One region of the Streptomyces sp. NRRL S-378 genome, then DNA from elsewhere that is predicted to be linked to it. Evidence: riboswitches for the same ligand, from Rfam matches in the RefSeq annotation. Region 1 holds a riboswitch; each other region holds the start of a gene.
What was found. A riboswitch is a leader RNA that binds a small molecule or an ion and turns the genes downstream of it on or off. The one in region 1 is predicted to bind cyclic di-AMP.
Positions count from the first base shown of each region.

Region 2: another riboswitch for cyclic di-AMP. It lies ahead of IH80_RS0117315 (transglycosylase family protein); the one in region 1 lies ahead of IH80_RS0131360 (M23 family metallopeptidase).
Region 3: another riboswitch for cyclic di-AMP. It lies ahead of IH80_RS0105610 (M23 family metallopeptidase); the one in region 1 lies ahead of IH80_RS0131360 (M23 family metallopeptidase).

Region 1 covers NZ_JOBX01000062.1:30,578-33,818, reverse strand. The annotation lists gene IH80_RS0131365 (SGNH/GDSL hydrolase family protein) at 1-497, opposite strand, end outside; gene IH80_RS0131360 (M23 family metallopeptidase) at 661-1,659, opposite strand; cyclic di-AMP (ydaO/yuaA leader) riboswitch at 1,664-1,871, opposite strand; gene IH80_RS0131355 (tyrosine-protein phosphatase) at 2,154-2,945, shown strand; gene IH80_RS0131350 (aspartate aminotransferase family protein) at 2,994-3,241, opposite strand, start outside.
Region 2 covers NZ_JOBX01000021.1:68,894-72,134, reverse strand. The annotation lists gene IH80_RS0117320 (transglycosylase family protein) at 1-757, shown strand, start outside; cyclic di-AMP (ydaO/yuaA leader) riboswitch at 1,034-1,204, shown strand; gene IH80_RS0117315 (transglycosylase family protein) at 1,208-1,915, shown strand; gene eno (phosphopyruvate hydratase) at 2,201-3,241, shown strand, end outside.
Region 3 covers NZ_JOBX01000005.1:179,463-182,703, reverse strand. The annotation lists gene IH80_RS0105615 (M16 family metallopeptidase) at 1-885, shown strand, start outside; cyclic di-AMP (ydaO/yuaA leader) riboswitch at 1,100-1,259, shown strand; gene IH80_RS0105610 (M23 family metallopeptidase) at 1,272-2,072, shown strand; gene IH80_RS0105605 (GntR family transcriptional regulator) at 2,282-2,959, shown strand; gene IH80_RS0105600 (HPr family phosphocarrier protein) at 3,199-3,241, opposite strand, start outside.

The DNA.
Region 1 (3,241 bases):
GACCAGAGGTCCAGCACGGGGCAGTCGTACCGGTCGGCGATGGCGCGCACGTGCGCGCTGTACGTCGCGACCTTGCCCCGGATGTGCTTGAGGACGGGCACGCCCCGGGTGTCGAACCCGGTGGTGATCATGACGTGGCCGACGGCTCCGGTGAGGTCGGCGACGGCCGCCTCGAAGCGTTCCGCCACGTCGTCCGGGTCGCTGCCGGGCCGGATGATGTCGTTGCCGCCCGCGCAGAAGGTGACCAGGTCGGGCGCGAGGGCCTTGGCTCTCGGCACCTGGTCGGCCACGATCTGGTCGAGGAGCTTCCCGCGCACGGCGAGATTCGCATAACGGAAGTCGTGCTCTTCGCGCTGATCGGCCAGGAGCACGGCGAGCCGGTCCGCCCAGCCGAGAAAGGAATCTCCGGGCCCCGGGTCCCCCACGCCCTCTGTGAAGCTGTCCCCGATCGCCGCGTACGAGCCGATGGTCTTGAGTTTCGTCGTCGTCGCTGCCACGAGAACCCATCCTTCACTCCCGTGAGCAACCTACGCCAACGTAATGAGGGGTTGACGGGCCGTGATCTGTACCACGCGGGATGTAAGGAATAAGTACACATGGGGGCCGGGCCCCCCTCGGGTCCCGGCCCCACGCGTGTCGGTGCTCCGTCGGCGGGTGCCGTCAGAGGGAGGCGCCCTTCGAGCGGAGGTAGGCGATCGGGTCCATGTCCGAGCCGTAGGACGGGCTCGTACGGATCTCGAAGTGCAGGTGCGGGCCGGTCGAATTGCCGGTGGAGCCGGAGAGGCCGATGCTCTGGCCGGCGGTGACGCTCTGGCCGGAGGAGACGGAGAGCTGGGACAGGTGGGCGTACTGGGAGTACTTGCCGTCCGCGTGCCGGATGACGACCTCGTTGCCGTACGCGCCGCTCCAGCCCGCGGAGACCACGGTGCCCGCGCCGACCGCCTTGACGCCGGTGCCCATGGGGGCGATGAAGTCGACGCCCGTGTGGTAGCCGGAGGACCACATGGCGCCGGCGACCTTGTACTGGGTGGAGACGCCACCGCTGACCGGGGCGACGAATCCGGAGGCGGCGGCCGGCCGGGCGGCCGGGGCCTCGGCCTGGGCCTCGGGGGCGGCGTCCCGCTGCGCCCGCGGTGCGGCGGCCTGCCCGGCCGCCTCGGACTCGGCCTTGGGGGCGGTCTTCGGGGCGGCCTTGGGGGCGGTCTTCGGGGCGGCCTTGGGGGCGGCCTCGGGGGCGGTCCGCGGGGCGGGGACGGTGTCGACCGGGGCGGCCTCGCCACGACCGCCGAGGGTCAGTTTCAGGCCGGGGTGGATCAGTGACGGGTCGCTCCCGACCGCCTCGCGGTTCTGCTCGTACAGCCGCTGCCAGCCGCCGTCCAGGCGGTGCTCCGCGGCGATCACCGAGAGGCAGTCGCCCGGGACGACCGTGTAGACGGCCGGTGCGGCCTGCACGGCGGCCGCGGGGGCGGCCTGGAGCGCGGCGGGGACCTGCTGGGCCACGGCAGGTGCGACGGCGGGCGCCGTCTGCGCGCCGGCCGCGTGGGCGCCGGCGGCGACCGTCAGCGGCAGGGCGAGGGCCGCGCCACCGGTGCCTGCGACCGCGAATCCGCGGGAAGAGAAAAGGGACTTGGGACGGCGGTGCTTACCCTTTGCAGGCATGGCGCATTCCTCTCCGGTGCCTGCGAGGTGAGCTGTCGGGTTCGGACTGGAGATGTCCGGCCGCACATGTACGGGACATGAACGGCTTCACCCCGAGCTGCACCGGAGAAAAGATCTCCGGCACAGCGGCTTACCTGGTTCCCCCGCTCCTGCCGCGCGAAATGGTTCGGTTGCGGTTTCCGGGCGGCGGCAGGATTCGGCGATCCACCCGGATCGATCGCGAAGGTAATCCCTTGCGGGCACGCCGAACAAGCCGCTAATTCCCTGACGGATTCACAGGTATGAGGGTGCGCCGGAATTCCGGTCACCCTCCGTCCATTCCGCCGCGCCAACAGCCGCCCGGGCCGGGCCATTCGGCTTTGACGATCAGGCACTCACGGTCACCGTATGATCTGGCTCACGGGGACGTGCCCGATCTCGCCTCCGGATATGGCAAGTTGGCGCCAAGTAGCTCAATTCGGACAGAGACCCCACGAGAAGGCGGAGGAGTTCCCGTGACCCAGCACATACAGGAGCCGGAGCTGGCCGGAGTGCGCAATTTCCGCGATGTGGGCGGATTGCCGACTTCTGATGGCCGAAGGGTCGCGACGGGACTACTGTTCCGAAGCGGACATCTCGCACATGCCACCGAAACCGATGCAGAATTCCTCGCCTCGCTCGGCCTCCACACCATCTTCGACTTCCGCAACGGCGCCGACCACGCCCTGGAGGGGCCGGACGTCGAGCTGCCCGGCGTACGGAACGTCAACATCCCGCTGTCGGACCCGGCGGACGGCCGGGAGTTCTGGCGGCTGGTCCGCGACGGCGACCTCGACCAGCTCCGCTCGATCCTGGGCGACGGCAAGGCGGCGGCCCGGATGGCGAACTCCTACCGGGGGATCATCCGCACCCGCACCGCCGAGCACAGCCGGGTGGTCCACGCCCTCGCCGAGGACAGCGTGCCCGCCCTCATGCACTGCGCGGCCGGCAAGGACCGGGCCGGCCTCTCCGTCGCCGTCACCCTGCTCGCGCTGGGCGTCGAGCGGGAGGCGATCGTGGCGGACTACCTGGAGTCCAACGCCCCGCACCGCCGGTACCGGGTGCGCCGCAGCTCCGCCTCGGCCGAGGCCCGCTCGCCCGAGGTGATGGAACTGCTCGCGCCGCTCTTCGACGCCCGCGCCGAATACCTGATCGCCGCCTTCGACACCATCGACGACGTCTGGGGCGGGGTGGAGCGCTACCTGGCGGAGGGCCTCGGGCTGGCGCCCGGGACCCTCGACCGGCTCCGCGACCGGCTGCTGGTCTGATCCGGGAAGACCGGCAGGGGCCGCGGGCCGCAGGGCGGGCGCAGGCCGTCAGCGTGCCGCGACGGCCTGCTTCACCAGCGTCCTGCCGAAGTCCCACATCAGCCCGGACCCGCCGTGGGCGTCGTCCATGACCTCGCGGAAGGCGCCGACGAACCGGTCCACGTCCCGCTCGTCCAGGACCAGCGGCGGAATCAGCTTGATCACCTCCAGATGGTCCCCGGAGACCTGGGTGAGGATCCGGTGCTTCTGCAGCAGCGGCACCACGACCATCTGCGCGAAGAGGCCCTTGCGGGCCG
Region 2 (3,241 bases), on a different contig from region 1:
CCGCTCGCAGCAGATAGCCGTGGCCGAGCGCGTGCTGGCCTCCCAGGGCCCGCAGGCCTGGCCGCTGTGCGCGGCCTCGGCCGGACTGGACCAGCAGGGTCCGGCCGCCGTGGTCGACCCGGGTCTGCCGGGCAGCCCCGCCGCGGTCGGCCCCGCGCCGTCCCGCCCCGACGACGTGGTGCCCTCCACCCGGGGCGGCAAGCCGGCGACGGACTTCGGCCTCTCGACCGCGGAGACCCCGAGCCCCACGGGCTCCCCCTTCCTCATTCCCGACGCGCCGTCGGTCGGACTGCCCGTCATGCCGGCGCCCGACGTCCCGACGACGCCCCCGACCGCCCCGGTCACCCCGACCGACCCGACGGCCCCGCCGGTCACCCCCGCCGATCCGACGGTCCCGTCCCTCCCGACGGACCCGACGGCGCCCACGACCCCGCCGGTCACCCCGACTCCGTCCCCGACGGACCCGACGGCCCCCGTGGCGCCGACCACCCCGGCCGCCCCGTCGACCCCGGGTGCCACTCCTGCCGGGGGCAACGGCAAGCACCGCGGTGCGCCGTCCCCCGAGGAGGGCGCACCGTCTGATGCCGCGTCGGACCCCGTCTACACGGTGCAGGCGGGCGACAGCCTGGCGACCATCGCGGTTGCCAAGGGCGTGAAGGGCGGCTGGAGCGGCCTCTACGCGGCCAATGAGCAGGTCATCGGCAATGACGCCAACCTGATCAAGCCGGGCCAGAACCTGGATCTAACCGCGCAATAAGGACAGTTGGTTCGTCCGGAAAGACTTGATTGTCTGTTTTCTGCAAGTGAGACATGCGTCTCTTCCGGTCAACTGGCGTGTCCCGTCCGGGGGCTTCCGCAAACCCCGTTCTCACCTGCGCAAACGCCCCTGCGGGGAGCGCAAGTAGGGGCCGTTTCTCCCCGGTGTTCCTCGTTGAACATCGGGGAGAGACCTGTCTACCTTCTGAGTCGCCCGCCACCGCGGGCTCCTTCGACCGCATCGCCGAATCCTGCCGGCGGACGGGGGGAACAGTCGTCGCGTCAAGCGCCGAAGGCAGGAGCGGGGGAACCAAGGTAGGTGCCGCGAGCGGCCGTTGAGAGACGGCCGGGCAGCGGCTTGGGGTTAAGTGGCGCGCTAGGTCGCACCGCCGGGCACTCACAGGCCCGAACCCGACAGCTCACCTCGTAGGCGTCGGTGAGGAGAAACCTCATGCTGCTTTCCGGCAAGGGCAAGCACCGTCGCGGTTCCAAGGCCGTTCGCATCGTCACGCTCGCCGGCGTCGCCGGTGTGGCCGTCGCCGCCCCCCTGATGGCCGCGGGCGCCGCCAGCGCCGCCACCGCATCCGAGTGGGACAAGGTCGCGCAGTGCGAGTCCGGTGGCAACTGGTCCATCAACACCGGCAACGGCTACTACGGCGGACTGCAGTTCTCGTCCTCCACCTGGGCCGCGTTCGGCGGCAAGTCGTACGCCCCGCAGGCCAACCAGGCCTCGAAGGCGCAGCAGATAGCCGTGGCCGAGAAGGTCCTCAAGAAGCAGGGCAAGGGTGCCTGGCCGCACTGCGGCAAGGGCCTGTCCAACTCCTCGTACACCGGTGGCGGCTCCACCGAGACCCCGGCCTCCGCCAAGCCGAAGGCCGAGACGAAGAAGACCGAGACCAAGAAGACCGAGACCAAGGCCGCGCCGAAGAAGGAGACCAAGCGCACCGAGGTCCCGACCACCCGTTCCGAGCGCACCGAGGCCCCGGCCGCGCCGAAGACCGGCAACGGCTCCTACGAGGTCAAGCCCGGCGACACCCTGGGCACCATCGCCGAGGCCAACGGCGTCAAGGGCGGCTGGCAGCAGCTCTTCGAGCTGAACAAGGACATCGTCTCGGACGCCGACCTCATCTACCCCGGCCAGAAGCTGAAGCTCAGCTGAACGCTGCGGCGATAGCCGCAGAAGCGTACGCAAGACGCAGAATTCCCACCGCCCGGCGCCCCTTCCCCCCACGCGCCGGGCGGCGGTGTGTGCGGGCGCGGGGGCCCCTCCGAGGCCGATGATCAAGGGTCGTATGTCCCGGAAGAGGGGTATTCGGTCCCTTTTTCGTCCCAGGGGTCGGGCGGTCGGCCGGTCGAACCCCCGAAGCCGGTTAGGCTCTAGGCGGCAAGGCCATCCCACGGCCTGACACGCCACCGCACACCCAGCGTCACATCCCAGAAGGAGATGCTCGTGCCGTCCATCGACGTCGTCGTAGCCCGGGAAATCCTGGACTCCCGAGGCAACCCCACGGTCGAGGTCGAGGTGGGCCTCGACGACGGCAGCACCGGCCGTGCTGCCGTTCCGTCCGGCGCCTCCACCGGTGCATTCGAGGCCATCGAGCTGCGTGACGGTGACCCCAACCGTTACATGGGCAAGGGCGTCGAGAAGGCCGTCCTGGCCGTCATCGAGCAGATCGGCCCGGAGCTCGTCGGCTACGACGCCACCGAGCAGCGCCTGATCGACCAGGCCATGTTCGACCTCGACGCCACCGACAACAAGGGCTCGCTCGGCGCCAACGCCATCCTCGGCGTCTCCCTCGCCGTCGCGCACGCCGCGTCCGAGGCCTCGGACCTCCCGCTCTTCCGCTACCTCGGCGGCCCGAACGCGCACCTGCTGCCCGTTCCGATGATGAACATCCTCAACGGTGGGTCGCACGCGGACTCCAACGTGGACATCCAGGAGTTCATGATCGCCCCGATCGGCGCGGAGTCCTTCTCCGAGGCGCTGCGCTGGGGTGCCGAGGTCTACCACACCCTCAAGAAGGTCCTGCACACCAAGGGCCTGTCCACCGGTCTCGGTGACGAGGGCGGCTTCGCCCCGAACCTGGAGTCCAACCGCGCCGCGCTCGACCTCATCATCGAGGCCATCAAGCAGGCCGGCTACACCCCGGGCAAGGACATCGCGCTCGCGCTCGACGTCGCCGCGTCCGAGTTCTACAAGGACGGCAAGTACGAGTTCGAGGGCCAGTCCCGCTCGGCCGCCGAGATGACCGACTACTACGCCGAGCTCGTCGAGGCGTACCCGCTCGTCTCCATCGAGGACCCGCTGTTCGAGGACGACTGGGCCGGCTGGAAGACCATCACCGACCGCCTGGGCGCCAAGGTCCAGATCGTCGGCGACGACCTCTTCGTCACCAACCCCGAGCGCCTGGCCCGCGGCATCGAGGAGGGCTCCGCGAACGCCCTGCTCGTGAAGGTGAACCAGATCGGTTCGCTGACCGAGACC
Region 3 (3,241 bases), on a different contig from region 1:
AAGGAGCTCTTCCCGGCCTCCCTGCGGATCTCCCGGCCGCGCCAGGGCACCGAGGAGACGGTCGCCCGGATCGACTCCGCCGCCGTACGCGCCTTCTACGAGGCCCACGTGCGCCCCGCCACCGCCACCGCGGTGGTCGTGGGCGACCTGACCGGCATCGACCTGGACGCCGTGCTGGCGGACACCCTGGGCGCCTGGACCGGCGACACCGCCGAGGCCCGCCCCGTGCCTCCCGTGACCGCCGACGACACCGGCCGCGTGGTCATCGTCGACCGGCCCGGCGCGGTCCAGACGCAGCTGCTGATCGGCCGCATCGGGCCGGATCGCCACGACCGTGTCTGGGCGGCCCAGGTCCTCGGCACGTACTGCCTCGGCGGCACCCTCACCTCCCGCCTGGACAAGGTGCTGCGCGAGGAGAAGGGGTACACCTACGGCGTGCGGGCCTTCGGCCAGGTGCTGCGCTCCACCGCCGACGGCAAGGGCGCCTCCATGCTCGCCATCAGCGGCTCGGTGGACACCCCCAACACCGGACCGGCGCTGGAGGACCTCTGGAAGGTGCTGCGCACCCTCGCGGAGGGCGGTCTGACCGACGCCGAGCGCGATGTGGCCGTGCAGAACCTGGTGGGCGTGGCCCCGCTGAAGTTCGAGACGGCCGCCTCGGTCGCCGGCACCCTGGCCGACCAGGTCGAGCAGGAGCTGCCCGACGACTACCAGGCGCAGCTGTACGCGCAGTTGGCCGAAACCGGCACGGTGGAGGCGACCACGGCGGTCGTGAAGGCGTTTCCGGCGGACCGGCTCGTCACGGTCCTGGTGGGCGACGCCGCGCTGATCGAGGAGCCGGTGCGGGCCCTCGGGATCGGTGACGTCACGGTCGTCACCAACTGACGTCACGGGCGCCCGGATGACGGGCAACTGACGCACTTCGCAGGAGGCTCCGGCGGGTTTCCGCCGGAGCCTCTTTTGTCCGTTTAGTGGTGAGGTTGCTCGTATGTGATGTGGCGTACGCAACAAAAAGGCGCGTCTGTTTGGCGATTGACTGATGATCCGCCTAGCGTCGGCCGTGCTGTCCGTCAGTTGTGCCCGCCGCACCCGCGGCACCGGGCAGCAATCGCCGAGTCCCCGTCAGGCGCGAGCCTGGGGAGCCGGGGACCCACATCAGTCCCTGGGGTGAATCGGACCCCCTCGCAAGAGGAGGCCCGTAGGAGACCTTCCTGCTCCGAACCCGTCAGCTAACCCGGTAGGCGAGAAGGAAGGAAAGGATCAAACCCTTCATGGCGTTTGGCAGTCGTCCCGCTGGTACCGGCAAGCACCGTGGTTCCAGCCGCCTGAGCAAGAAGACCGCCGGCTACGCCGGTATCGCCGCGATCGCCACCACGGGTGTGGTCGGCTCCCTCGCTGCCCCGGCCTTCGCCGCGGACAACCACAGCAGCTCCGCCCCGGAGAACGGGCTGGGCGCCGTCGTCGTCGCCGAGGACCTCGCGGGCGACATCCAGGACCAGGCCGAGTCCCAGCAGCGCGCCGCCGAGCACGCCGCCGCCAAGGCCCAGGCCGAGGCCGACGCCAAGCAGAAGGCCGCAGAAGCCAAGCGCCTCGCCGAGGCCAAGGCGAAGGCCGAGCGCGAGGCCGCCGAGCGCGCCGCCCGCGAGGAGGAGCGCAAGCGCCTCAACACCTTCGTCTCGCCGCTGGACGACTCGTACGTCAGCACGCAGTACAAGGCGGGCGGCGGCATGTGGTCCTCCGGCAGCCACACCGGCATCGACTTCCACGCCGCCTCCGGCACCTCGGTCCACGCGGTGGGCTTCGGAACCGTCGTCGAGGCCGGCTGGGGCGGCGCGTACGGCAACAACGTCGTCATCAAGCACAACGACGGCACCTTCACGCAGTACGGCCACCTGTCCTCGCTGAACGTCTCCGTCGGCCAGCAGGTGACCCCGGGCCAGCAGATCGGCCTGTCGGGCTCCACCGGCAACTCCAGCGGCCCGCACCTGCACTTCGAGGCCCGCACCGGCTCGCAGTACGGCTCGGACATCGACCCGATCGCCTACCTGCGCTCGCACGGCGTCAGCCTCTGACCCCCCGGCGCCGCTCACCGCGCCGCGCGCACGGCGCACAGCTTCACGAAGACCCCGCCTCCCGAGCCGGGGTCTTCGTGTTTTTGCGTCCGGGTGCAATGTTTCGGATTTCCGTCCGCTCTCGAAATTATGCTGTGCTGCAATAGAGTCGTGACGTGCGCGTGTGTGCGCATGGGGGCTGGCGATCGGAAATAGGCGGAGGTTCGGTCTTGCGTATTCCTGCGCACGCGGTATGCACGGCAATTCGCGACGACATCGTCTCCGGGGTGTTCGAACCGGGCGGTCGGCTGACCGAGGAGGTGCTGGCCCGCCGGTACGGGGTCTCGCGCGTCCCGGTCCGCGAGGCCCTGCGGACCCTGGAGTCCGAGGGCTTCGTGACCACGCGGCGCCACGCCGGGGCCTGCGTGGCCGAGCCGACGGCTCAGGAGGCGGCGGACCTCCTGGAGCTGCGGATGCTGCTGGAGCCCCTGGCGGCGGCCCGGGCCGCCCGGCGCCGCACCGACGCGCACCTCAAGGTGCTGCGGGGGCTGGTGAGGCTGGGTCAGGAGCGGGCCAGGCGGGGGCAGGGCGAGGACCTGCGCTCGCTCGGGAGCTGGTTCCACGAGACCCTCGCGCAGGCCTCCGGCAGCCCGGGGCTGATCGCGCTGCTCACGCAGATGCGGCACAAGGTGGCGTGGATGTTCGTGGTGGAGGCGCCGGCCCGGCCCGCGGAGTCCTGGGCGGAACACGGCGCGATCGTGGACGCGGTGGCGCGCGGGGACGCCGAGCGGGCGCGGACGCTGGCCGCGATCCACGCCGACCGCGCGGCCGGCGCGCACCGGCTGCGGAAACGGACGGCGGTGAGCACTTCGCAACCTGCCGTAAACATGTCGAGCGGGCACCATTAACAGGAGCCGTATACAAAGGACGGCATCGCGCGAATTCGGTGCGCGGGATAATGTGCTGCGCGAATTCCTGCGGATCGTGTGCGGCCTCGCGCTCCCGATTGCGCCGGACCTTTTCGAGGGAGCCGAATTCCCGGGGTGCGGTTCCCCCGGCCTTCCGTCAGCGGAAAGCGGCGCAGCCGCGGCCCCCGTCCGGGGGCCGCGGCTGCGCCGCTCGTGTCGTGCGGGGTGAACCCGAAGGGTCAGACGGTCTCGGGGAGCTCTTCGAGGCCCTCGGCGACCAGC